Regions from separate parts of the Labrys sp. LIt4 genome, predicted to be linked through region 2. Evidence: predicted binding sites of a transcription regulator. Region 2 holds the regulator's gene; each other region holds the start of a gene.

Region 1 (7,441 bases), on a different contig from region 2:
CACCGTCCAACTCGGCTTGAGATCCCTGGTCGATGCCGGCGGCACCTCCGATTGGGGTGCCTTGTTCGCCATGTCGGTGCTCTCGCTGATCCCGATCTTCCTGGTCTTCCTGTTCTTCCAGCGCCTTCTGATCGAAGGCATCGCCACCACAGGCATGAAACGCTGACATCCGAAGCAAATGCGTTCAGGCCCAAACCTTCATTGACTTAACACACTGGGAACAGAAGCATTTTTCGATTCCGGTGATTTAATCTGACAGTAAAACGCCGAGCGGACAATCGATATGAGACCTTTGAAATTTGCCGTCATCGGCATCAATCACGACCATATCCACGGCCAGATCGGCGCGCTCAGGCGTGCCGGCGCGGTCTGCACCGGTTTTCACGCCGCCGAGGACGATCTCGCAGGCGCCTTTGCCGATACCTATCCGGAAATCCCGCGCGTCACCGAAGCGGACAGGCTCTATGAGGATCCCGCGATCGACGTCATCGTCAGCGCCGCCATTCCGGGCGATCGCGCCAACATCGCCGTCAAAGCCATGCGCCACGGCAAGGATGTGCTGCTGGACAAGCCGGGCATGACCAGCCTCGACCAGCTCGAGAGCGTGCGCCTGGTGCAAGCCGAGACCGGGCGCATCCTCTCCATCCTCTATTCGGAGCATTTCGAGGTGCCCGCCACCGTGAAGGCGGGCGAACTCGTCGCGGCCGGCGCGATCGGCGACATCGTCACCATGACCGGGCTCGGCCCGCATCGCCTTCGCAAGCCGCAGCGGCCGGGCTGGTTCTTCGAACGCGAGCGCTATGGCGGCATCCTCGTCGATATCGGCGCCCACCAGTTCGAGCAGTTCCTGTTCTTCACCGGCGCCGAGGATGCCGACATCCTTTCCGCCTCCGTCGGCAATCGCGCCAATGCCGACAGTCCGGGCCTGCAGGATGTCGGCGATGTCCATCTGCGCACGCCGGAAGGCGTCACCGGCTATATCCGCGTCGACTGGTTCACGCCGGACGGGCTCCCGGTTTGGGGCGATGGGCGGCTCTTCATCACCGGCACGCAAGGCACGATCGAGCTGCGAAAATATATCGATGTCGCCGGTCGTCCAGGTGGAGACCATCTCTTCCTGACCGACCGCAACGGCATGCAGCATATCGATTGTTCTTCGGTCGAACTTCCCTTCGGCAGGCAGTTCATCGCCGATGTCTTCGAGCGGACCGAGACGGCCATGCCGCAGGCCCGGTGCTTCAAGGCGATGGAACTCGCTCTCAAGGCCCAGCAACGCGCCGAGGAGATAGCGTGATGGGCGACATCAAATCCGTCGCCGTGGTCGGGCTGAACATCGGCCGCTCCCATATCGCCGAAGCCTATGCGCCGCGCCCGGAACGCTGGCGTCTCGCCGCCGTGTGCGACCGCAATCAGGAGCGCCTCGATGCGGTCGCCGACGAATTCTCGGCCGAGAGCCGCACCCTTCATTTCGACGATCTCCTCGCCCGCGACGATATCGACGTGATCGACATCGCCACCCCGCCCGCCACCCATTTCGAGCTGGTCAGCCGGGCCCTGGCGGCGGGCAAGCATGTCGTCTGCGAAAAACCGCTGGTTGGCTCGCTGCACGAGGCAGACCTCCTGGCCAATGCGCAGGCCCAGAGCGGCCAGATGCTGATGCCGATCTTCCAGTACCGTTTCGGCGAAGGAGTGCAGAAGGCCAGGCGCATCATCGAGGCGGGACTGGCCGGCAAGCCCTATCTCGGCACCGTCGAAACCCATTGGAAGCGCACGCCCGACTATTATGCCGTCTATTGGCGCGGCAAATGGGAGAGCGAGCTAGGCGGCGTGCTGATGACCCATGCCATCCACCAGCACGACATGATGACCTATCTGATGGGCCCGGTACGACGGCTGTTTGCGCGGGCGACGACGCGGGTCAACGCCATCGAGGTGGAGGATTGCGTCACCGCCTCCTGGGAAATGGCCAACGGCGCACTGGTGGCCGCCAGCGCCACCCTTGGTTCGCAGAACGAGATCAGCCGCCTGCGCCTCTGCTTCGAGAACGTCACCTTCGAGAGCGGCGGCGAGGCCTATTCGCCGGGCGACGAGCCCTGGACGATCCTGCCGGCCAACCAGGCCGTGGCCGCCGATATCAGGGACCTCGTCGCCGACCTGCCGCCGGTCGGCCGCCGCTTCCTTGGGCAGATGGATGCCTTTCACGAAGCCCTGCACGGCCGCGGGCCAGTGCCGGTCACAATCGATGACGCCCGCCGGGCGCTGGAACTGGCGACCGCCTTCTACCATTCGGCACAGACCGGCAGCGACGTCAGCCTGCCGATCGGCCCGGATCATCCGAAATATCGGGGCTGGCGGCCGGATCGGGCGTGAGGAAGCACATGATGAACAAGGCGTCATCCCCGGCCGAGCGCAGCGAGGGGAAAGGGATGACGGGTCCTTCCATTCAACCAGGCGCAGATGGCTCCTAAGGAGGACGACATGGCGGCGAGCATCAGGCTCGACAAGGTGGTGAAGCGCTACGGCTCCCTCGACGTCATTCACGGCGTGGATCTCGCCATTGAGCCGGGCGAGTTCACCGTGTTCGTCGGCCCGTCGGGCTGCGGCAAGTCGACTTTGCTGCGCATGATCGCCGGGCTCGAGCCGATTTCAGCCGGCGACCTCACCATCGACGGCGAGCGCATGAACAATGTCCCCGCTTCGCGCCGGGGCATCGCCATGGTGTTCCAGTCCTACGCCCTCTACCCTCACATGACGGTATACAAGAACCTGGCCTTCGGCTTGGAAACCGCCGGCTACAAACGTGCCGAGATCGAAAAGCGGGTGCGCCACGCCGCCAGAATCCTCAAGATCGAGGATTATCTGCAGCGCCGGCCCAAGGCCCTGTCCGGCGGCCAGCGCCAACGCGTCGCCATCGGCCGGGCGATCGTGCGCGAACCGCGTATCTTCCTGTTCGACGAACCGCTCTCCAATCTCGACGCGGAACTGCGCGTCCAGATGCGCGTCGAGATCGCCAAGCTCCACCAGGACCTCGGCAACACCATGATCTATGTGACCCACGACCAGGTCGAGGCGATGACCATGGCCGACAAGATCGTGGTGCTGCGCGACGGCGTGGTGATGCAGGTCGGCGCGCCGCTCGATCTCTACAATGCCCCGGCCAACCAGTTCGTGGCGGGTTTCATCGGCTCGCCCAAGATGAACTTCCTCTCGGGTCGCCTGGCCGGAACCGGCGACGCCATCGAGGTCGCCGGGCAATCCCTTCGCCTCGGCGCACCGCTGCCGGGCGCCAATGCGACGGCGCCGGTCACCTTCGGTGTCCGCCCGGAGCATATCCTGGTCGGCGGCGAGGCCGGCGAGGCGCTTGGCGAGGTCAAGGTCCATCTGGTGGAGCATCTCGGCGGAGAAACCGTGCTCTACGCAACCACCACAGGTGGAGAGAACCTGACCATTTCGGCGCCAGGCCAGTTGCGGGTCCGTCATGGCGAAACCGTTCCGCTGCGCGCCGACCCTTCCCTCTGCCATGTCTTCGACAGCGAGGGCGCTTCGCTGCGGCGATAAGTTCCCCGGGATCACCGGCTTCCAGCCGGCTCGCGGAACCGGCGCGCGTACCGAAAGGAAGAGCCGGCTGGAAGCCGGCGATTCCCAGGAGCGTCTGCCTCACCCCGCCGTCCCTACTCCACCCGTAAAGGCGCGGGCGCGCAATGCGTGGCTTCCCAAACGCCCGCCTTCCAACAGTGCCCTGCGCGGTGCCAGCATGGCCTGCCTCCGTCTGCGGCCGCGCGACAGTTTGAGCACGATCTCGCGGAGCCTTGCCCGCCAGCCGTAATCGTCGACCGCGCCGCGAAACAGCATCGCGACCGGCCGTCCGCCCGCTCTTTGCAATCGCTGCATCATGACGCCGGCCTCGCGGAACCAATCGCTTTCCAGGCGGACGCCTGGCGCCATCACCAGCACCCAGTCGCTGCGGGCAGCCTCCAGACCGGCTCTGGCGTCGCCCTCGACAATGACACAGCCGACCGCATCGGCGACCAGCCGCGTGCCCTCCGACGGCCCGGCTTCCGCTACCACCACCACCTCGCGCACGAAACCATCCGCCGCCGCCGGAACAAGGGCAGCCAGCGTTTCCGCCAGCGCCATTTCCTGGCCGTTCGCGGCAATGACGACACTGATCATGGCAAGTCTGGTCCGGCTGGAACTTCACCTTTTTCAAGCGTCCGCATATCACGCACCACCGCCCGCCGTGAGGGGTGCAAATGGGCGATCCTGCTCAAATGATTGGCATTTTCGTTATGCTTGCTCAAATGTTCTCTTTTTGTTCTAATGAGAACAGAGAAATGTGATTCGCGGAGGCGGCCATGGGCGTGCCGATAAGCAAGGTCTCTCTTACCGATGCGGTGCCGGTGGGCACGACCGTGGTCGACATCGAGCGGCGGCGGGGACGCGGTGCCGGCTCCAATGCCAGCGGGCGCTTCGAGGGGCTCTCACGCTTCATCGAGGATGACGGCTGGAACTCGATCGAGGAACTGCCGACCCTGCGCACCGAAATCCAGGAGGAGCAGGCCCGCAAGATCATCACCTTCAACGACTCGCCGGACATCTCCTTCGACCGCTCGATCAACCCCTATCGTGGTTGCGAGCATGGCTGCGTCTATTGCTTCGCCCGGCCGACCCACGCGCATATGGGCCTTTCACCGGGGCTCGACTTCGAGACCAAGCTGTTCGCCAAGCCGAATGCCGCTTCCCTGCTCGAAAAGGAATTGTCGGCGAAAAATTACCAGCCGCGAACCATCGCAATGGGCACCAACACTGACCCCTACCAGCCCATCGAGCGCCAGCGCGGCATCACCCGGTCCATTCTGGAGGTCCTGGACAGAACCAGCCATCCGGTCGGTATCGTCACCAAATCGGGCCTGATCACGCGCGACATCGATATTCTCGCACGCCTTGCCCGGCGCGGCCTCGTCAAGGTCGCCTTGTCGGTGACCACCCTCGATGCCAAGCTGTCGCGCTCGCTGGAACCGCGCGCGGCAACGCCGTCCCTGCGCCTGAAGGCCATGCGGCAACTGGCCGATGCAGGCATTCCCGTGACGGTGATGGTGGCGCCGATCATCCCGAAGATCAACGACGCCGAGATCGAGCGCATCCTCGAGGCGGCCCATGCGGCGGGCGCGCGCGAGGCGGGTTACGTCATGCTGCGCCTGCCCCTGGAGATTTCCGGGCTGATGCGCGATTGGCTCAACGAGCATCGCCCCGACGCCATGAACCACGTCTTCTCGCTGATGCGGTCGAGCCGCGACGGCAAGGACTATGATTCACGCTGGGGCCTGCGCATGTCGGGAACCGGGCCCTATGCCTGGATGATCGGCCGGCGCTTCGAACTGGCCGCCGCGCGGCTCGGCATCAACGCCAGGCGGCTGAAGCTGCGCACCGACCTCTTCACCCGCCCGGTGCGGGTGGGCGAACAATTGGCGCTGTTCTGATCGGGGCAAATATTCCGTTCGTCGCCAAGTTGACCCCTGCCATTCCGAGACCCGCCGGCAATCACCCCTTGCTGCCGCTGAACCAGGACGTACGCTGCGGCTTTGCCGGAGCGGAGGAAGGCTCGCTCACGGCCGGCCCGGGCAATTCGCTTACCGGTGTCAGGGTCGCCGAAGCCCAGAAGGAATTGCCGGCCAAAGCGTGCTCGGCAAGCTTGCGATAGGTGGCCAGGCGGCGGTCGATCCGCTCGCCAATGTCATAGGCGGCGAGTTCCTGGGGCGTCGGGTCACGCCCGACCTCCTTCTTGAACGCCACCAGCCAGTCGCGCTTGTTCTGCATGGAAAGGGAGAAGGCCAGGAGCCCGACGACATCTTCCTCGTCATGCACCAGGCGATCGAACACATTGTCGGAAGGCAGGCCGGCCTTGACCGGCGCCGGGGCCGGCGTCACGTCGCTCTGAGGTTGACGGTCCTGAGAAGGTGCAGCTGCATCGATATCGGTCACGTTCTTTTGCATTCCACCCTGCCCTGCAACAAACGCTATCTGCCTGAACGCCATCTGCCATTGTCGGCAACATGCTGTGAATATCGCGGCTCAACTTGACACGGCAGAGGCACAAAGCAAGTCACGATTTGTATCGGCACGGCTTCGGCACAGCCTCCGCGCTGGACCTGCCGGCGGGAATCTTCTAACGCCAGTTCATGACAAAACTTCTTCTCGCTGGCGTCGACGAGGCTGGCCGGGGACCGCTGGCAGGCCCGGTCTCGGCTGCCGCCGTCATCCTCGATCCCGACAGAGTGCCCGTCGGTCTGGCCGATTCCAAGGTCATCACGTCAGCGCGGCGGGAGGAGCTCTATCAGGAGATCATGGCGTCGGCGCTTTCCGTATCGGTCGCCTTTTCGAGCCCGGCCCTGATCGACCGGCTCAACATCCGCGGCGCGACGCTCGACGCCATGCGGCGGGCGGTCAGGGGGCTGTCCCTGCGCCCCTCGTCGGTGGAAATCGACGGCAAGGACGTGCCCCACGGCCTGCAGCTACCGGCTCGGGCGATCATCGACGGCGATGCCCTGGTGCCCGCCATCTCCGCTGCCTCGATCATAGCCAAAGTCACCCGCGACCGCCTGATGATCAAGCTCGCGACCACCTACCCGCTCTATGGTTTCGAACGCCATATGGGCTACGGCACGGCCGAGCATACCGCCGCCATCGACACGCATGGGCCCTGCCCGCATCACCGACTGACTTTCGGCAGGCTCAAAGCTTATCGGGCTTGAAGAGGAGGGACAGCGCGTCCCCCCTCATCCCCCTGCCGGTACCTTCTCCCGCAAGGGGAGAAGGGATTTCATCGGGCTCGCTTTTGCCACTACGGCCGCTTCAACATCGCGCGGCCTATCCCACAAAGGCCCCTTCTCAGGGGATGAGGGGTGCAACACCTACGGCGCGATCACGCCCTTGCGGAAGATGAAACAGCCATAGAAGCGGCGTTCGCCGGTGGCGATCACGCAATAGGCCTTCTTGGCGTGTTCGTAGAATTCCATGCGCTCGATCGAGGTCATCGGCCAGGACTTGCCTTCCGCCTTGTCGATGGCCGCCTGCACTTCCTGCTGCACCACCGGGATCTCGTCGGGCGAGCCGACGATCTCCATGCGGCGGGCGGAATCGTCGACGAACGTATCGAGCGGCACGACCGACAGCACGGCCTCGACCGCACGCGCAGCCGTCACGCCATCGATACGCAGGAGATCACCCAGCACCGTCTCGCGGGCAACCGAATCGGCCGGGAAATTGGTGTCGCAGATCACCAGCGTGTCGCCGTGGCCCATGGCCCGGAGGGCATAGAGCACGTCGGCATTCAACAGTGGATCGATATTCTTGAGCATGGTGCTTTCCTATTTTGTGATCTGCGCAGGCTTGGTCTGCATCAGCTTGGCCTGCAGGATGACGACGATCAGCAGGAAGGCGC
Region 2 (7,441 bases):
GTTTCGATCTCCGGCCTCCATATGGCGTTGTTTGCGGGCGGGCTGTTCGGGCTCATCCGCGCTGTGCTGGCCTTGTCCCGCCGTATCGTGCTCTATCGGGGCACGAAGGAACTCGCAGCGCTGCTCTCGCTGCTGCCGGCCGCTGCCTATACGCTGTTTTCCGGTGCCGAGGTCGCGACGGTCCGCTCCTTCCTGATGACGTCCATCGTGCTGCTGGCCGTCGCCCTGGGGCGGAATGCCATCACCCGGCGCAACGTTGCTCTGGCCGCGAGCTTCGTGCTGGTGACCACGCCGGAGCAACTTCTGGGGCCGAGCTTCCAGATGTCCTTCGCGGCGGTTGCGATGCTGGTGATCGCGCATGAGCAATGGAGCCGGCGCAAGCGGGAGAAATCCGCAATGGCGTGGGAAAGGGCCATCGGCGGCGCGGTGACCGTGGTTCTTGCCATGATGCTGACGACGATCGTCGCCTCGCTCGCCACGGCGCCGTTCTCGGCTTTTCATTTTCACCGCCTCACCCTGCAGTCGCTGGCCTCCAACCTCGTCGCAACGCCGATCGTCTCCTTCCTGATCATGCCGCTGGCCATGCTGGCGCTGGTTGCCGAGCCGTTCGGTTATGGCGCTCCGCTCTGGCAGGCGATGGGCTGGGCAGTCGGCCTGTTCATGCAGGTGGCTCGTTCGGTGGCCACCTGGCCTGGCTCCGACCTCGTGCTGCCGCAATTTTCCGCCGCTGCCCTCGGCCTTTTCGCGCTGGCGCTGGTGCTGCTGACCATCCTGCGCACGCGCCTGGCTTTGCTGGCCCTGGTGCCGCTTGGCGGAGGCGTTGCCCTGGCCGCAACGGCGCCACTGCCGGTGGCCTTGTTCGGTGCAAACGGCTATGCGGCCCTCGTCCGCCAGGGTGATCGGCTGACCATGCTGGCGCAGCGATCGGATGCCTTCACGGTTCAGCAATGGCTGCTCGCCATGGGCGATCGGCGCAAGCCGGAGGATCCGAGCCTGGCGTCACAGCGCCTATGCGACAGCGAAGGGTGTTCAGCCCCCGTCGAAGGAGGCGGGGTCTTCATGCTCGACAAGACCAGCAACGCCGCCGAGGAAGACTGCGGACGCGTCAGCGTCCTGGCAGGACCGATTCCGATCGGCTCACGCTGTGCCGCCACAGGGATTGTGATGGATCGCGATTTGATCCGATCGGCCGGCTCGATCGCGCTTTATGCGGAGCCGCCGCCGAGCGGTGACATCGGTCCGCGCTGGCGGCTCGTCATGGCCCGCGATCCGCAAGCATCCCGTCCCTGGGCACCGGGCCGGGTGACCCCACCGCCGAAGTCCCCGCCTCAACCGGCGCTGCAAGCCCCGGTGGGAGATTCTCCCCTCGATAGCATCGCCCCGGAAACCGATAATTGACGCGATTTCGCCCATGCTGCGGCTCGTGATCGCGCGAAGCGCGCTCATCGCCGGCAAGTCCGGATGTCAGCCTCTCTCAATAGCGACGGAACAAGCCGACCAGCTTGCCCTGGATCTGCACCCGGTCAGGCCCGAAGATACGCGTTTCATAGGCCGGGTTGGCGGCTTCCAGCGCGATGGAGGCACCGCGCTTGCGCAGGCGCTTGAGCGTGGCTTCCTCATCGTCGATCAGCGCCACGACGATATCGCCGGTATCGGCGTGGTCCTGGCGGCGGATGAGCACGGTATCATTGTCGAAGATACCGGCCTCGATCATGGAATCGCCGCGCACCTCCAGGGCGAAATGATCGCCGGAAGACAGCATTTCCGGCGTGACGCTGATGGTGTGGCTCTTGGACTGGATGGCGGAAACCGGCGTGCCGGCCGCGATACGCCCCATCACGGGAACGAGGACAGGCCGACCGACCTCGTCGTCCATTTCGGGCCTGACGGGGCGGACCTTGCCGAGGTTGCCTTCGATCACATTGGGGCGGAAGCCGCGCTGAGAGGTGGCCAATGACAGGCCGCCGGGAACGGCGGATTCGGGCATGCGGACCACTTCCAGCGCACGGGCGCGGTTGGGCAGGCGCCGAATGAAGCCGCGCTCCTCCAGCGCCATGATCAGGCGGTGAATGCCGGACTTGGACCTGAGGTCCAGCGCCTCCTTCATTTCGTCGAAGGAGGGAGGCACGCCCTGTTCCTTCAGGCGCTCATGAATGAACCGAAGCAATTCATGTTGTTTCTTGGTCAGCATGGCTATCCCGTCGTGGCGGCCGCGAATCACGGTGAAGGTGTAAACAAAACAAGAACAGTGCTACATGTTCCTACTGTGTTCTGCAACAATGAAGTTCAGGTTAAGACGTGGTCAATAGCCCGCTGCGCGAAGATCGATGATCTCGCAGCTTTCGCCCGCTTTTGCTTCCGGTGCAAAGGGCGGCCGGATCACGAGGCAGTCGGCATGCTGCATGACGCTGACCAGCGACGAATCCTGCAATGCCAGCGGCTCTACCTTGAGGATGTCTGACGTATCGTCAAGCATGAAGCGAGCACGAATATAGTCTTCGCGGACATCGTTGGCCGGCCAGGAGCTGGCGAAGACGGCCCGGCGGCGTGGCGGACCGGCATCGGACCGGCCGAGCAGCGTGCGCAGCAGGGGCACCAGGAAAAGGACACCGCAAACGACCGAGGAGACCGGATTGCCCGGCAGTCCGAGGATATGCATGGGGCCGAGCCGCCCGTGCAGCAACGGCTTGCCCGGCCGCATGGCGATCTTCCAGAAGCCGAGCTGCATGCCTTCGCGGGTCAGGGCGGTCTGGATCAGGTCGTGATCGCCGACGGATGCGCCACCGATGGTGACGAGCACGTCGGCCTTTTCGCTACAGGCCCTTTTGATGGCGGCTTCCAGGGCAGGAAAATCATCGCTGGCGATGCCGAGGTCGAGCACCTCGCCGCCTTCGGCCTCGACGAGGGCGCGGATGGCGAAATTGTTGGAGGCGACGATCTGATTCTCGCCGATGGCCTGTCCGGGCAGCACCAGCTCATCGCCGGTGGCAAGGATGGCGACCTTAGGGCGGCGGTGGACGGGCAGGCCGGGATGGTTCATGGCCGCGGCGAGGGCGATGTCGCGCGGGCCGATGACGGTCCCGGGCCTCAAGGCCTCGCGGCCCTCGGCAAAATCCAGGCCGCGGGCCCGGATATGCTGGCCCGGCTTGGCCGTGGCCTCCAGGATGACGCGATTGCCGTCGCGGCGGGTCTGCTCCTGGATCACCACGGTGTCCGCGCCGTCGGGAACAGGAGCGCCCGTGAAGATGCGAACGGCCTGGTTTTCGCCGACGCGCCCGGCATAGCCATGCCCGGCGGCGGACTCTCCGATCAATTCGAGGCTGGCCCCCTGCCTGGCGTCATCCGCTCGCACGGCATAGCCGTCCATAGCCGAGGCGTTGAAGCCGGGCTGCGTTCTCAGAGCGGTGATGGCGGCAGCAAGGACGCGCCCGCGCGTTGCGTGGAGCGCTACGGTTTCGACGCTGAGCGGGGTGACACCGGCAACCACCTTGGCCAGCGCGTCCGCGACGGGAAGCAGGCTCATGCACTTTCCTCCGCATGCCAATCGCCGGATTTGCCGCCGGACTTCTCTACGAGCCTGATCGCCTCGATGCGCATGCCCCGATCGACGGCCTTGACCATGTCGTAAATGGTCAGGCAGGCGACGGAAACAGCGGTCAGCGCTTCCATCTCCACGCCGGTCTGGCCGGCGACCTTGGCCGTCGCGCGCACGGTCAGGCCGGGCAGCGCGGTATCGGGCTCGATTTCCACGGCGACCTTGCTGAGAAGCAGCGGATGGCAGAGCGGGATGAGTTCATGGGTTTTCTTCGCGGCCATGATGCCGGCGATGCGGGCAGTAGCGCGGACATCACCTTTCTTGGCATCGCCCGACAGTACCAGTTCGAGCGTCTCAGGCCGCATCAGCACGCGCCCTTCGGCGACCGCGGTGCGGCTGGTCACGGCCTTTTGCGAGACGTCGACCATGTTGGCCTCGCCGGAGGCATCGAGATGCGTGAGGGCGGCGGCATTCATGCCGCGTCGTCCAGGGCGAGCAGGGTGCGGGTGGCCGCGGTGACGTCGGGCTGGCGCATCAGGCTCTCGCCGACCAGGAACGTGTTGACGCCCGCCTTCTGCAGGCGCTGGACGTCGCCGGGCGTGAAGATGCCGCTTTCTCCGACCAGAAGGCGATCGCTGGGCACCAGCGGCGCCAGCGTCTCCGTTGTCTCCAGGCGGGTGACGAAGTCGTTGAGATCGCGGTTGTTGATGCCGATCATGCCGACATCGAGCGTGAGGGACCGCTCGAGTTCGTCGTGATTGTGGATCTCGCACAAGACGTCGAGGGACCAGTCCCTGGCGGCGGCGATCAGGGACCGGGCTTCAGCATCGGTGACGCTGGCCATGATCACCAGGATGCAGTCGGCACCCCAGGCCCTGGCTTCCACCACCTGGTAGGGATCATAGAGGAAGTCCTTGCGCAAGGCGGGCAGCGACACCGCCGCACGCGCCGCGGCGAGGAAGTCGGGGTGTCCCTGGAAGGAGGGCTCGTCGGTCAGCACGGAAAGACAGGCCGCTCCGCCGGCCTCATAGGCGCGGGCAAGCGCCGGCGGGTCGAAATCGGCACGGATCAGGCCCTTGGAGGGGCTCGCCTTCTTGATCTCGGCGATCAAGGCGGTATGGCCGGCGTCGAGCTTGGCCTGGAGAGCCTTCTGAAAACCGCGTACTGGGCTGGCCCGTTCCGCCAGCCTGATCAAGTCCGGCAAGGGACGTGCCGCCTTCGCCGCTTCGATCTCGCGGCGCTTATAGGCTTCGATCTTTTCGAGAATGGTGGCCATGGCACTCACGCGTTGGAAATTTCAACCAAACGGTTGAGCGTTGCTAGGGCCTTGCCCTTATCGACGGATTCGCGGGCGAGCGCCACCCCGTCCGCCAGGCTCGGCACCCGCCCGGCGACGAGCAGGGCGGCTCCGGCATTCAGGAGGGCAATGTCGCGGTAGGGCGTCTTTTCGCCTTCGAGCACGGCCCGCAGCGCGAGCGCGTTGTGGGCGGCGTCACCGCCTTTGAGATCATCCGGGGTCGCTACCCGCAGGCCGACCTCCTCGGGCGTGATGATGCCATGACTGATCACGCCGTTCTCCAGGGAAACGATCTCGGTCGGGCCGGTGGTGGTGATTTCGTCGAGCCCGTCGCTGCCATGCACGGCGATGATGCGCGTCGATCCCAGGGTCTTGAGCACCTCCACCATGGGCTGCAGCCATTGGCGGGCATAGACGCCGAGCAATTGCCGCTTGACGCCGGCGGGATTGGACAGGGGGCCGAGCAGGTTGAAGATCGTGCGCGTGCCGAGCTCGACGCGGGTGGGGCCGACATGCCTCATGGCGCCGTGATGGGCCGGCGCGAACATGAAGCCGACGCCTGCCAGCGTGATGCAGCGGGCGATGCCTTCGGGTTTCAGCTCGATGTTGACGCCGAGCGCGGTCAGGACGTCGGCGGCGCCCGACTTGGAGGAGAGGGCACGATTGCCGTGCTTGGCGACCTTCACGCCTGCGCCGGCCACGATCAGGGAGGCGGCTGTCGAGACATTGTAGGAGCCCGAGGCATCGCCGCCCGTACCGACGATGTCGACGGCATCCTCGGGGGCCTCCACCGTCAGCATCTTGGCACGCATGGCCGAGACGGCGCCGGCCATTTCATCCGGCGTTTCCCCGCGCACCCGCAGAGCCATCAGGAAACCGCCGATCTGGGAAGGAGTGGCCTGGCCGGACAGGAGAAGGTCGAAGGCCTCGGCCGCTTCTTCGCGGGTGAGCGAGCCGGCGGCGGCCTTGCCGATATAGGGCTTGAAACCGTCCATCACGCATGCTCGCTTTCGTTCCGGTTTTCCTGCACTCTGTTCTTGGCGTTCCATTCCTCTGCCAGTTCCAGGAAGTTCTGGAGGATACGGTGGCCGTGGTCCGACATGATCGATTCCGGATGGAACTGCACGCCATGCAGCGGCGCACTCTTGTGCTGCAGACCCATGATGACGCCGTCGTCCGTCTCGGCAGTCACTTCGAGATCGGTCGGCAGGCTATCGCGCTTGACCACGAGCGAGTGATAGCGCGTGCCCATGAACGGACCGTTCAGCCCCCGAAAGACACCGCGTCCGCGGTGGTCGATCGAGGAAATCTTGCCATGCATGGGAATGGCAAGGCGCACGATGTCGCCGCCGAAGACCTGGCCGATGGCCTGGTGGCCTAGGCAGACGCCGAACAGCGGGATCCGGTCCTTGGCTTTCTCGATCAATTCGCAGCAAATACCGGCTTCCGTCGGCGTACAGGGGCCAGGCGAGAGCACGATCGCATCGGGTGCCGCGGCGATCACCTCATCGGCGCTGACCTTGTCGTTGCGATGGACCGTGACGGTGCAACCCAGCTGGCCGAGATAATGCCAGAGGTTCCAGGTGAAGCTGTCATAATTGTCGATCAGCGTCACGGTCATGGAACGGTCTGTCGTCACGGCTCTAGCCTCCTTTGAAGCCATCACGACTAGGCGTGTGGAGGCAGCGGGTCAAGCGCTTCCGGGGGTGGCGATCCATCGGGCGCCGGCGGGTTGGAAGCTGCGGGCGGCCGCAAGCAGGCCTTGCTCCCTCACGTTCAAGGTCGGCCATCTCGGCGGTGCTGCCTTCGCCGCATAGGCACCAGCCTCGGCGGGCCGGCGCTACGCCGAAAGATTCCGCGTAGGCGCTTACCTTCCGAAATCCTTTCGATGTGATATGTGTTCATGCCTGCTCTGTTGCATGGCACAACTTCGGTGCCGCTCGTGTTCGATACATTCCTACGCCAGACAACTTCATGGACACGGGTTCTGCCTGTCGTCTGTTTTTTGATCGCCCTGGCCCTTCAGTCCAATGTGCTGGCAATCGGGCAAGGCGATATTGCGGTTGTCATTCTTTTGAATTCCATTTCGATCGGTCTTGTCTTGGTGACCGTATTTGCGGCCTTGCATCATGCCGAATCGATAGCACTCCTTGTCGGTCAACCTTATGGCACGCTCGTTTTAACCTTTGCGGTAACGACCATTGAAGTATCGATCATCGTTTCAATGATGCTTCACGGCGGCAATAATCCAACCCTGGCGCGCGAGTCGGTCTTTTCCACCGTAATGATCGTTTGTTGCGGCATCGTCGGGATAGCCCTGACGGTGGGCGGTTGGCGCCATAGCCGGCAGGATATCAGGAGGCAGGGAACGAGCGCCTTTCTCTCCGTTCTGGTCGCGATCACCGTCCTGACGATGGTTCTGCCCAACTACACCCTGTCGACCGCGCCAGGCACGTTTTCATCCATACAGCTTGTTTTCGTCGGCGTGCTTTCGATCTTGCTCTATGGCAGCTTCGTTTTCGCGCAAAGCTATGGCCAGAAGGAGGATTTTTCAGAGGTTCGCGCATTGGAGGAAGTGCAGGGCGAACATCCTGCCACCGTCAACTCCC
Region 3 (7,441 bases), on a different contig from region 2:
CCACGGCCGGGCGCATGGACAGCTATGTCGACCAGTTCCAGGCCGCCGGCGGCTCGATGGTGATGCTGGCCAAGGGCAACCGCTCGGCCCAGGTCCGCGAAGCCTGCGCCAAGCATGGCGGCTTCTATCTCGGCTCGATCGGCGGCCCCGCCGCGCGCCTTGCGCAGGATTGCATCAAGAAGGTCGAGGTACTGGAATATCCCGAACTCGGCATGGAGGCAGTCTGGCGCATCGAGGTCGAGGACTTCCCGGCCTTCATCGTCATCGACGACAAGGGCAATGATTTCTTCAAGGAACTCAACCTGGGCTGAGTTCACGCGGACGGCTTTTTCGGCGAGGCCTCTTCCTGAAAAGGGAGGGGCCTTTTTCATGCACGTTTCGCGTGCTGTTGCGAATTCGCAACTGTCATGGACAAAGCCCCTTTGTGTCAGAACGGTGACTCACCTTAACATTGTGTAATGTCTCGCCTGGGAGGAAAGCTTCGATATCGCAGTGCACAACGACTGCGCCTCTTCGGTACGCCCAATATTGCTTTGCCGGCTTGCCGAAGAGAGAGGCCCTTTTGAAGGGGTCGACTTATGAGATCGAGGTATTTCCATGTTTATTCGTACAATTTTACTCGGCGCGGGTGCCGGATTTCTTGGTATTGCGTCCGCATTTGCTGCAGACCTACCGATGAGCAAGGGCGAGGCTGTCGAATATGTGAAGGTTTGTACGGCATTCGGTCCGGGCTTTTTCTATATTCCGGGCACCGACACCTGCCTGAAGATCAGCGGCCAGATCCGGGCCGACTATTGGTTTGCGCAGGCGCCCAGCAATGCAACGGGTAAGCGCAACATCAGCCAGACACAGTTTCGGACCAACGCCCGCATCCGCTTCGATGCGCGCACTCAGACCGACTGGGGCATGCTGCGCTCTTTCTTCGAACTCCAGGCCGAGTCCAATGCGGGGGCAGCCACGCATGACACCTTCCAGGTACGCCAGGCCTATCTGCAGTTCGGCGGCCTGACGGCTGGTTATGCCTGGTCGCCCTATGCCTTCTACGACCCCAATTATCAGGCCGAGTTCTTCGCGCCCTATTTCGGCGAGCAGGGCCGGCGCAACCTGATCAGCTATACGGCGCAATTCGACAAGGCCTACGCCACCCTGTCGATCGAGGACGGGCGTGACCATCGCGCCAATGCCTCGGTCTACGGGAACAATGTCGTGGTCAATGGCGTCACGGTTGCTGGTGGCGTCGGCGGTGCCCAGATGCCTGATATCGTCGGCGTCGTCGGCTATGACGACAACAAGAATGGCTGGGGCCGTTTCCAGGTGATGGGCGCCCTCCATCAGAACCGCAGCGCAACGGCCGGCTATAGTGCGAAATACGGTTATTCGATCGGTGTTGGCGGCAACGTCAACCTGCCGGTTCTCGAGGGTGCCTACATCGCGGCCGAAGCCAGCTACGCGGACGGCGCCGTAAAATATCTCGGCGTCGGCGGGTCCCAGCCGAATGGCTCGTCCACCCTCGGCTTCGGCGGCGTGGACGCCTACATAACCAACGGCACGATCCATGATCTCGACAGCGCCAAGGGCTTCGCCGTGCAGGGCGAGGCCGGTCTCAACGTGACCAAGAGCCTGCAAGCCATTCTGTTCGGTGGCTATCTGCACTTTGACGCCCCGCGCATCGCCTCCAAAATCACCGACAATTTCAACTATTATGTCGTTGGAGGCCAGGTGAATTACACCGTCGTCAAGGGCTTCATCGCGGGTGCCGAAGTCTGGTACCAGAACAAGGACCCGGAGGGCCTGAACAGCAAGACGGTCGACGCCGTCGGTGCGGGCGTGCGCCTGCGCCGTACCTTCTGACCTGGTCTACAGGTGTAAACAGCGCGCCGCGCTCCTCCTGAGCGCGGCGTTGCTGCCTATGCCTTCCGGTCAGTTCCGGTTGGCCGGGGTGAGATCGGTGCCGTTCAGGCGGCCGATATAGTCGGTGAGCATCGGCACATGGCGCTCGGCACCGCCGGCGGCCATCGCCACGCCGAACGAGTTCTTCACCGCATTGCCGATCGGATTGACCAGGCCGGCTGCGTCCGCCATCGCTTCCAGATAGCTCAGATCCTTGAAGGCATTGGCGATGGTGAATTTGTGCGCATTCTCGTCGCCCTCCAGGACCCAGCGCGAAAAGGTCTGGTAGAAGCCGCAATCCATGCGGCCGCCGCGAATGACGCTGTCGAAGCGCTTGGGCGTGATGCCGACCTTTTGCGACAAGGCCAGGGCCTCCGCATAGAGGGCGGCATAGCCCAGCGATACGAAGTTGTTGAGCAGCTTCATGCGATGACCATCGCCCGTACCGCCAATATGCACGATGCGTCCGGCCCAGGTGGCGATCACCGGCTTGAGGCGTTCGAACAGGGCGTCGCTGGCGCCGACCATGGTATCGAGCGTACCTTCCCAGGCTTCCTTCGGCGTGCGGCCGAGCGGGGCATCGGCGTAATCGATGCCGGCCTCGGCGAGTTCGGCGGCGAGCGCCAGGGTGGAGTTGGGATCGGAAGTCGAGCAGTCGACGACGACGGAACCCGGCTTCAGGCCGGCTTTCAGCCCGTCGGGACCGCGTATGAGGGCCTCGACCTGCCGCGAGCCGGTGACGCACAGGAAGACGATGCTGGAAGCGGCGCCCACTTCGCGCGGCGTCTTGGCCTCCTTGGCTCCTCGCGACACCAGATCCTCGACGGGTGCGCGGTTGCGATGGCCCATCACCGTCAGCGCATAGCCCTTCTCCACGATGTTCTTGGCCATGCCATGGCCCATATAGCCGACTCCGATGAAGCCGACGCTCTCCTGCCCATTCGTCATTGCAATCGTCCCGTTTCCTGTCCCGCCTGTCCCGAGCGGGTTGCCGACCCATCCTGACGGCGGGGGAGTGTGGACGGGAAGGACGTTGGCGCGCAAGCTGAATGGTTCATTGGTATGATGATTTATCCGCGGCCGCAGGCGATGCCCGACAATCAGCCTTCGTTAAATAAGAAGCGTGAGAACAAAAATAGAACTTGCGTTAATGAGAACAAACTGGGTACATAGCGCCACGGGGCTTTGAATTGCGACGAGATTGCAGGCCCGGTGTTGGAAAATGATCGGTCCGGATGACGAATCCGTTCGTGCTTGATAGGGAAACGGGCATATGAGTCAGACGCAGCTGCGCTTGGTCGAAGGAAGCTCCATGGACAAGACGAAGGCGCTCGACGCCGCCCTATCACAGATTGAACGCTCTTTCGGCAAGGGCTCGATCATGCGGCTCGGCAAGGGGACCAAGACGATGGAGGTGGAGGCGATCTCCACCGGTTCTCTCGGTCTCGATATCGCGCTCGGTGTCGGCGGCCTGCCCAAGGGCCGGGTCATCGAGATCTATGGGCCGGAATCCTCGGGCAAGACCACGCTGGCGCTGCACAGCGTCGCCGAAGCCCAGAAGAAGGGCGGCGTCTGCGCCTTTATCGATGCCGAGCACGCGCTCGATCCGGTCTATGCCCGCAAGCTCGGCGTCAATCTCGACGAATTGCTGATTTCGCAGCCCGATACGGGCGAGCAGGCCCTCGAAATCTGCGACACGCTGGTGCGTTCGGGCGCGATCGACGTCATCGTGATCGATTCCGTGGCCGCGCTGACGCCCAAGGCCGAAATCGAGGGCGAGATGGGCGATGTGCAGCCCGGCCTGCAAGCCCGCCTGATGAGCCAGGCGCTGCGCAAGCTGACGGCCTCGATCGGGCGTTCCAACTCGATGGTGATCTTCATCAACCAGATCCGCATGAAGATCGGCGTGATGTATGGCAGCCCGGAAACCACCACGGGCGGCAACGCCCTGAAGTTCTACGCCTCCGTACGCCTCGATATCCGCCGCATCGGCGCGATCAAGGACAGGGAAGAGGTGGTCGGCAACCAGACCCGCGTGAAGGTGGTCAAGAATAAGGTGGCGCCGCCTTTCAAGCAGATCGAATTCGACATCATGTATGGCGAGGGCGTCTCGAAGGTGGGCGAACTGATCGACCTTGGCGTCAAGGCCGGCGTGGTCGAGAAGTCCGGCGCCTGGTTCAGCTATGAGAGCCAGCGCCTCGGCCAGGGCCGTGAGAACGCCAAGCAGTTCCTCAAGGACAATCCGGATGTCGCCGACAAGATCGAGGGCCAGATTCGCCAGAATGCCGGCCTGATCGCCGAGCGCATCCTCGACAATATCGATCCGGCCGACGCCGAGGACGATTGAGGCTCGTAGCTGGCCCGCGAGACAGCGAACGCTATGCTTGACGAAATAACCCGCCTGTTGGCCCCAACAGGCGGGTTTTTCATGGATGAGCGCCTCGACAGGCCGGAACAGCCTCGCTACAACGCCCCACCACCATGCAAGTTCCTCTTGATCGAGCCACAGGCTCGATCAAGAGGAACTTGCAAGATTTCAAGCACTTGCAGAATATCTCGATATTGCCCATTCGTGGGCAGTATCGAGATATTCTGCTTAGGATGCTGGCCAGGCCGAAAGGAAGGGACCAGCGAAACAGGCATTGGGCCAAATAGGCAAATTGGGCATGAGCGGCGTCAACGAGATCCGATCCACCTTCCTCGACTATTTCGCGCGGAACGGCCACGAAGCCGTGGCGTCTTCGCCGCTGGTGCCGCGCAACGATCCGACCCTGATGTTCACCAATGCCGGCATGGTGCAGTTCAAGAACGTCTTCACCGGCATCGAGAAGCGTCCCTATTCGCGAGCAGCGACCTCGCAGAAATGCGTGCGCGCCGGCGGCAAGCACAATGATCTCGACAATGTCGGCTATACGGCACGGCATCATACCTTCTTCGAAATGCTCGGGAACTTCTCCTTCGGCGATTATTTCAAGGATCGAGCCATCGAGCTCGCCTGGAACCTGATCACCAAGGATTTCGGCCTGCCCGCGTCCAAGCTCCTGGTGACCGTGTTCTCCGAGGACGATGAAGCCCATCGGCTGTGGAAGAAGATCGCCGGCTTGCCGGACGACCGCATCATCCGCATCCCGACCTCGGACAATTTCTGGCGCATGGGTGACACCGGCCCCTGCGGTCCGTGCTCCGAGATCTTCTACGATCACGGCGAGCATATCTGGGGCGGCCCGCCCGGCTCGCCTGACGAGGATGGCGACCGCTTCATCGAGATCTGGAATCTCGTTTTCATGCAGTTCGAGGAACTGGCCGGCGGCGAGCGTGTCAACCTGCCGCGGCCCTCGATCGACACCGGCATGGGGCTCGAGCGTATCGCGACCGTGCTGCAGAACAAGCACAACAATTACGACATCGATCTCTTCCAGGCGCTGATCCGCGCCTCGGTTGAGGCCATCGGCGTGCCGGCCGAGGGGCCGGCGCTCGCCAGCCACCGCGTCATCGCAGACCATCTCAGGGCTTCCTCCTTCCTGGTCGCCGATGGCGTGCTGCCGTCGAACGAGGGCAGGGGCTATGTGCTGCGCCGGATCATGCGCCGCGCCATGCGCCACATTTCCCTGCTCGGCGCCAAGGAACCCACCATGTGGAAGCTGGTGCCGGCGCTGGTGCGCGAAATGGGCGCCGCCTATCCCGAACTCGTGCGGGCCGAGGCGCTGATCAGCGAGACGCTGCGCCTGGAGGAGACCAGCTTCCGCCGTACGCTGGAGCGCGGCCTGGCCCTGCTCGACGCGGAGACCCTGAAGCTCGGCGACGGGCAGGTCTTCTCGGGTGACGTCGCCTTCACCCTCTACGACACCTATGGCTTCCCGCTCGACCTGACCCAGGATGCGCTGCGGGCGCGCAACATCTCGGTCGATCTCGAGGGCTACAAGGCCGCCATGCAGCAACAGAAGGCCAAGGCGCGCGCTGCCTGGGCCGGATCGGGCGATGCGGCCACCGAGACGGTCTGGTTCGGCCTGCGCGAGCAGGTCGGTGCTACCGAGTTCCTCGGCTATGAGACCGAGACCGCCGAGGGCGTCGCGCTGGCCCTGGTCAAGGACGGCAAGCCGGTCGATCGCCTCGCCGAGGGCGAGAAGGGCTATCTGATCCTCAACCAGACGCCGTTCTACGGTGAATCCGGCGGCCAGCAGGGCGATACGGGCATCGTGCAGGCAAACGGCCTGAAAGTGGCGGTGACCGACACCCAGAAGAAGCTCGGCGATCTCTTCGTGCATGCCGTCACAGTCGAGGAGGGCACGCTCAAGGTTCAGGAGCCTCTCGAACTCGTCGTCGATCACGCCCGCCGTTCCGCGATCCGGGCCAATCACTCGGCCACGCATCTTCTGCATGAGGCGTTGCGCCTGACGCTCGGCGATCATGTCGCGCAGAAGGGCTCGCTGGTGGCGCAGGACCGCCTGCGTTTCGACTTTTCGCATCCCAAGCCGATCTCGGACGAGGAGATCAAGGAGATCGAGGATCTCGCCAATGCCGTCGTGCTCGACAATAGCGAGGTGACCACGCATCTGATGAGCGTGGATGACGCCATCGCGTCCGGCGCGCGCGCGCTGTTCGGCGAGAAATATGGCGACGAGGTTCGCGTCGTCTCGATGGGGCAGCGCCAGCCCGGCTCGAACAAGGCTTGGTCGGTCGAGCTGTGCGGCGGCACCCATGTGCGCCGCACAGGTGACATCGGCCTGATCCGCATCGTCTCCAACGGCGCCGTCGCGGCCGGCGTTCGCCGCATCGAGGCCATGACGGCGGATGCGGCCCGCAGGCACCTCGTCAATGAGAGCCGCCTGCTCCAGGGATTGGCCGACGTGCTGCGCACGCCCGTGCCGGAAGCGGGCGACCGCCTGGCCACGCTGGTCGAGGAGAATCGCAAGCTCGAACGCGAACTGACCGAGGCGCGCAAGAAGCTCGCCATGGGCGGGGGCGGGGGCGACAGCGAAATCCGCACGGTCGGCAAGACCCGCCTGCTGGCCAAGGCCGTCACCGGCATCGAGCTGAAGGATCTGAAGGCGCTTGCAGACGAGGGCAAGAAGCAGGTCGGTTCGGGTGTGGTCGCCATTGTCGCGACCTCCGAGGACGGCCGCGCCGGCCTCGTCGTCGGCGTGACGGCGGACCTGACCGGCAGCTTCAACGCCGTCGATCTCGTGCGCAAGGGCTCCGAGGCTCTCGGCGGCAAGGGAGGCGGCGGGCGGCCCGACATGGCGCAGGCTGGCGGCCCCGATGGCTCCAAGGCCCAGGCGGCCCTCGATGCCATCGCCGCGGCACTGGCAGAGGCCTGAGCCGATGGCTCAGCCCAACACGCCGAACTGGATGAGGCCGCTCTGGGTCCGCGTGCTGCTTTGCGTGCTGCCCGCGGCCTGGGCCGGGGTGGAGCTCTATAACGGCAACCAGTTCTGGGGCCTGATGTTCGCGGCCGTGGCCGCCTATGGACTGTGGACCCAGGTCATTCAATATCGTCCTCCGGAAGAGTGAAGCCGGCGGAGGTCAGACCCTTTCGATCGGAGCCAGCATG

What was found. Region 2 encodes LexA, which represses DNA repair genes until DNA is damaged. Its sites were predicted from a motif close to TGTTCNNNNTGTGTTCNG; they were not measured.
Region 1: the regulator LexA is predicted to act here: its motif matches at 4,303-4,320, upstream of J8I29_RS12490 (PA0069 family radical SAM protein).
Region 3: the regulator LexA is predicted to act here: its motif matches at 3,016-3,033, upstream of recA (recombinase RecA).

Annotation. Positions count from the first base shown of each region.
Region 1 is NZ_JAGIPY010000005.1:382,436-389,876, reverse strand. It holds gene J8I29_RS12515 (carbohydrate ABC transporter permease) at 1-166, shown strand, start outside; gene J8I29_RS12510 (Gfo/Idh/MocA family oxidoreductase) at 284-1,294, shown strand; gene J8I29_RS12505 (Gfo/Idh/MocA family oxidoreductase) at 1,294-2,370, shown strand; gene J8I29_RS12500 (ABC transporter ATP-binding protein) at 2,479-3,558, shown strand; gene J8I29_RS12495 (glycosyltransferase) at 3,658-4,173, opposite strand; gene J8I29_RS12490 (PA0069 family radical SAM protein) at 4,356-5,480, shown strand; gene J8I29_RS12485 (hypothetical protein) at 5,542-5,982, opposite strand; gene J8I29_RS12480 (ribonuclease HII) at 6,180-6,752, shown strand; gene J8I29_RS12475 (RbsD/FucU family protein) at 6,912-7,358, opposite strand; gene J8I29_RS12470 (ABC transporter permease) at 7,368-7,441, opposite strand, start outside.
Region 2 is NZ_JAGIPY010000003.1:123,641-131,081, reverse strand. It holds gene J8I29_RS06540 (ComEC/Rec2 family competence protein) at 1-1,398, shown strand, start outside; gene lexA (transcriptional repressor LexA) at 1,475-2,191, opposite strand; gene glp (gephyrin-like molybdotransferase Glp) at 2,303-3,523, opposite strand; gene moaC (cyclic pyranopterin monophosphate synthase MoaC) at 3,520-4,011, opposite strand; gene trpC (indole-3-glycerol phosphate synthase TrpC) at 4,008-4,811, opposite strand; gene trpD (anthranilate phosphoribosyltransferase) at 4,817-5,827, opposite strand; gene J8I29_RS06510 (aminodeoxychorismate/anthranilate synthase component II) at 5,827-6,453, opposite strand; gene J8I29_RS06505 (ionic transporter) at 6,736-7,441, shown strand, end outside.
Region 3 is NZ_JAGIPY010000002.1:514,769-522,209, forward strand. It holds gene J8I29_RS05310 (fumarate hydratase) at 1-311, shown strand, start outside; gene J8I29_RS05315 (porin) at 676-1,851, shown strand; gene J8I29_RS05320 (NAD(P)-dependent oxidoreductase) at 1,921-2,838, opposite strand; gene recA (recombinase RecA) at 3,164-4,237, shown strand; gene alaS (alanine--tRNA ligase) at 4,557-7,208, shown strand; gene J8I29_RS05335 (DUF3329 domain-containing protein) at 7,213-7,401, shown strand; gene J8I29_RS05340 (arginine deiminase family protein) at 7,439-7,441, shown strand, end outside.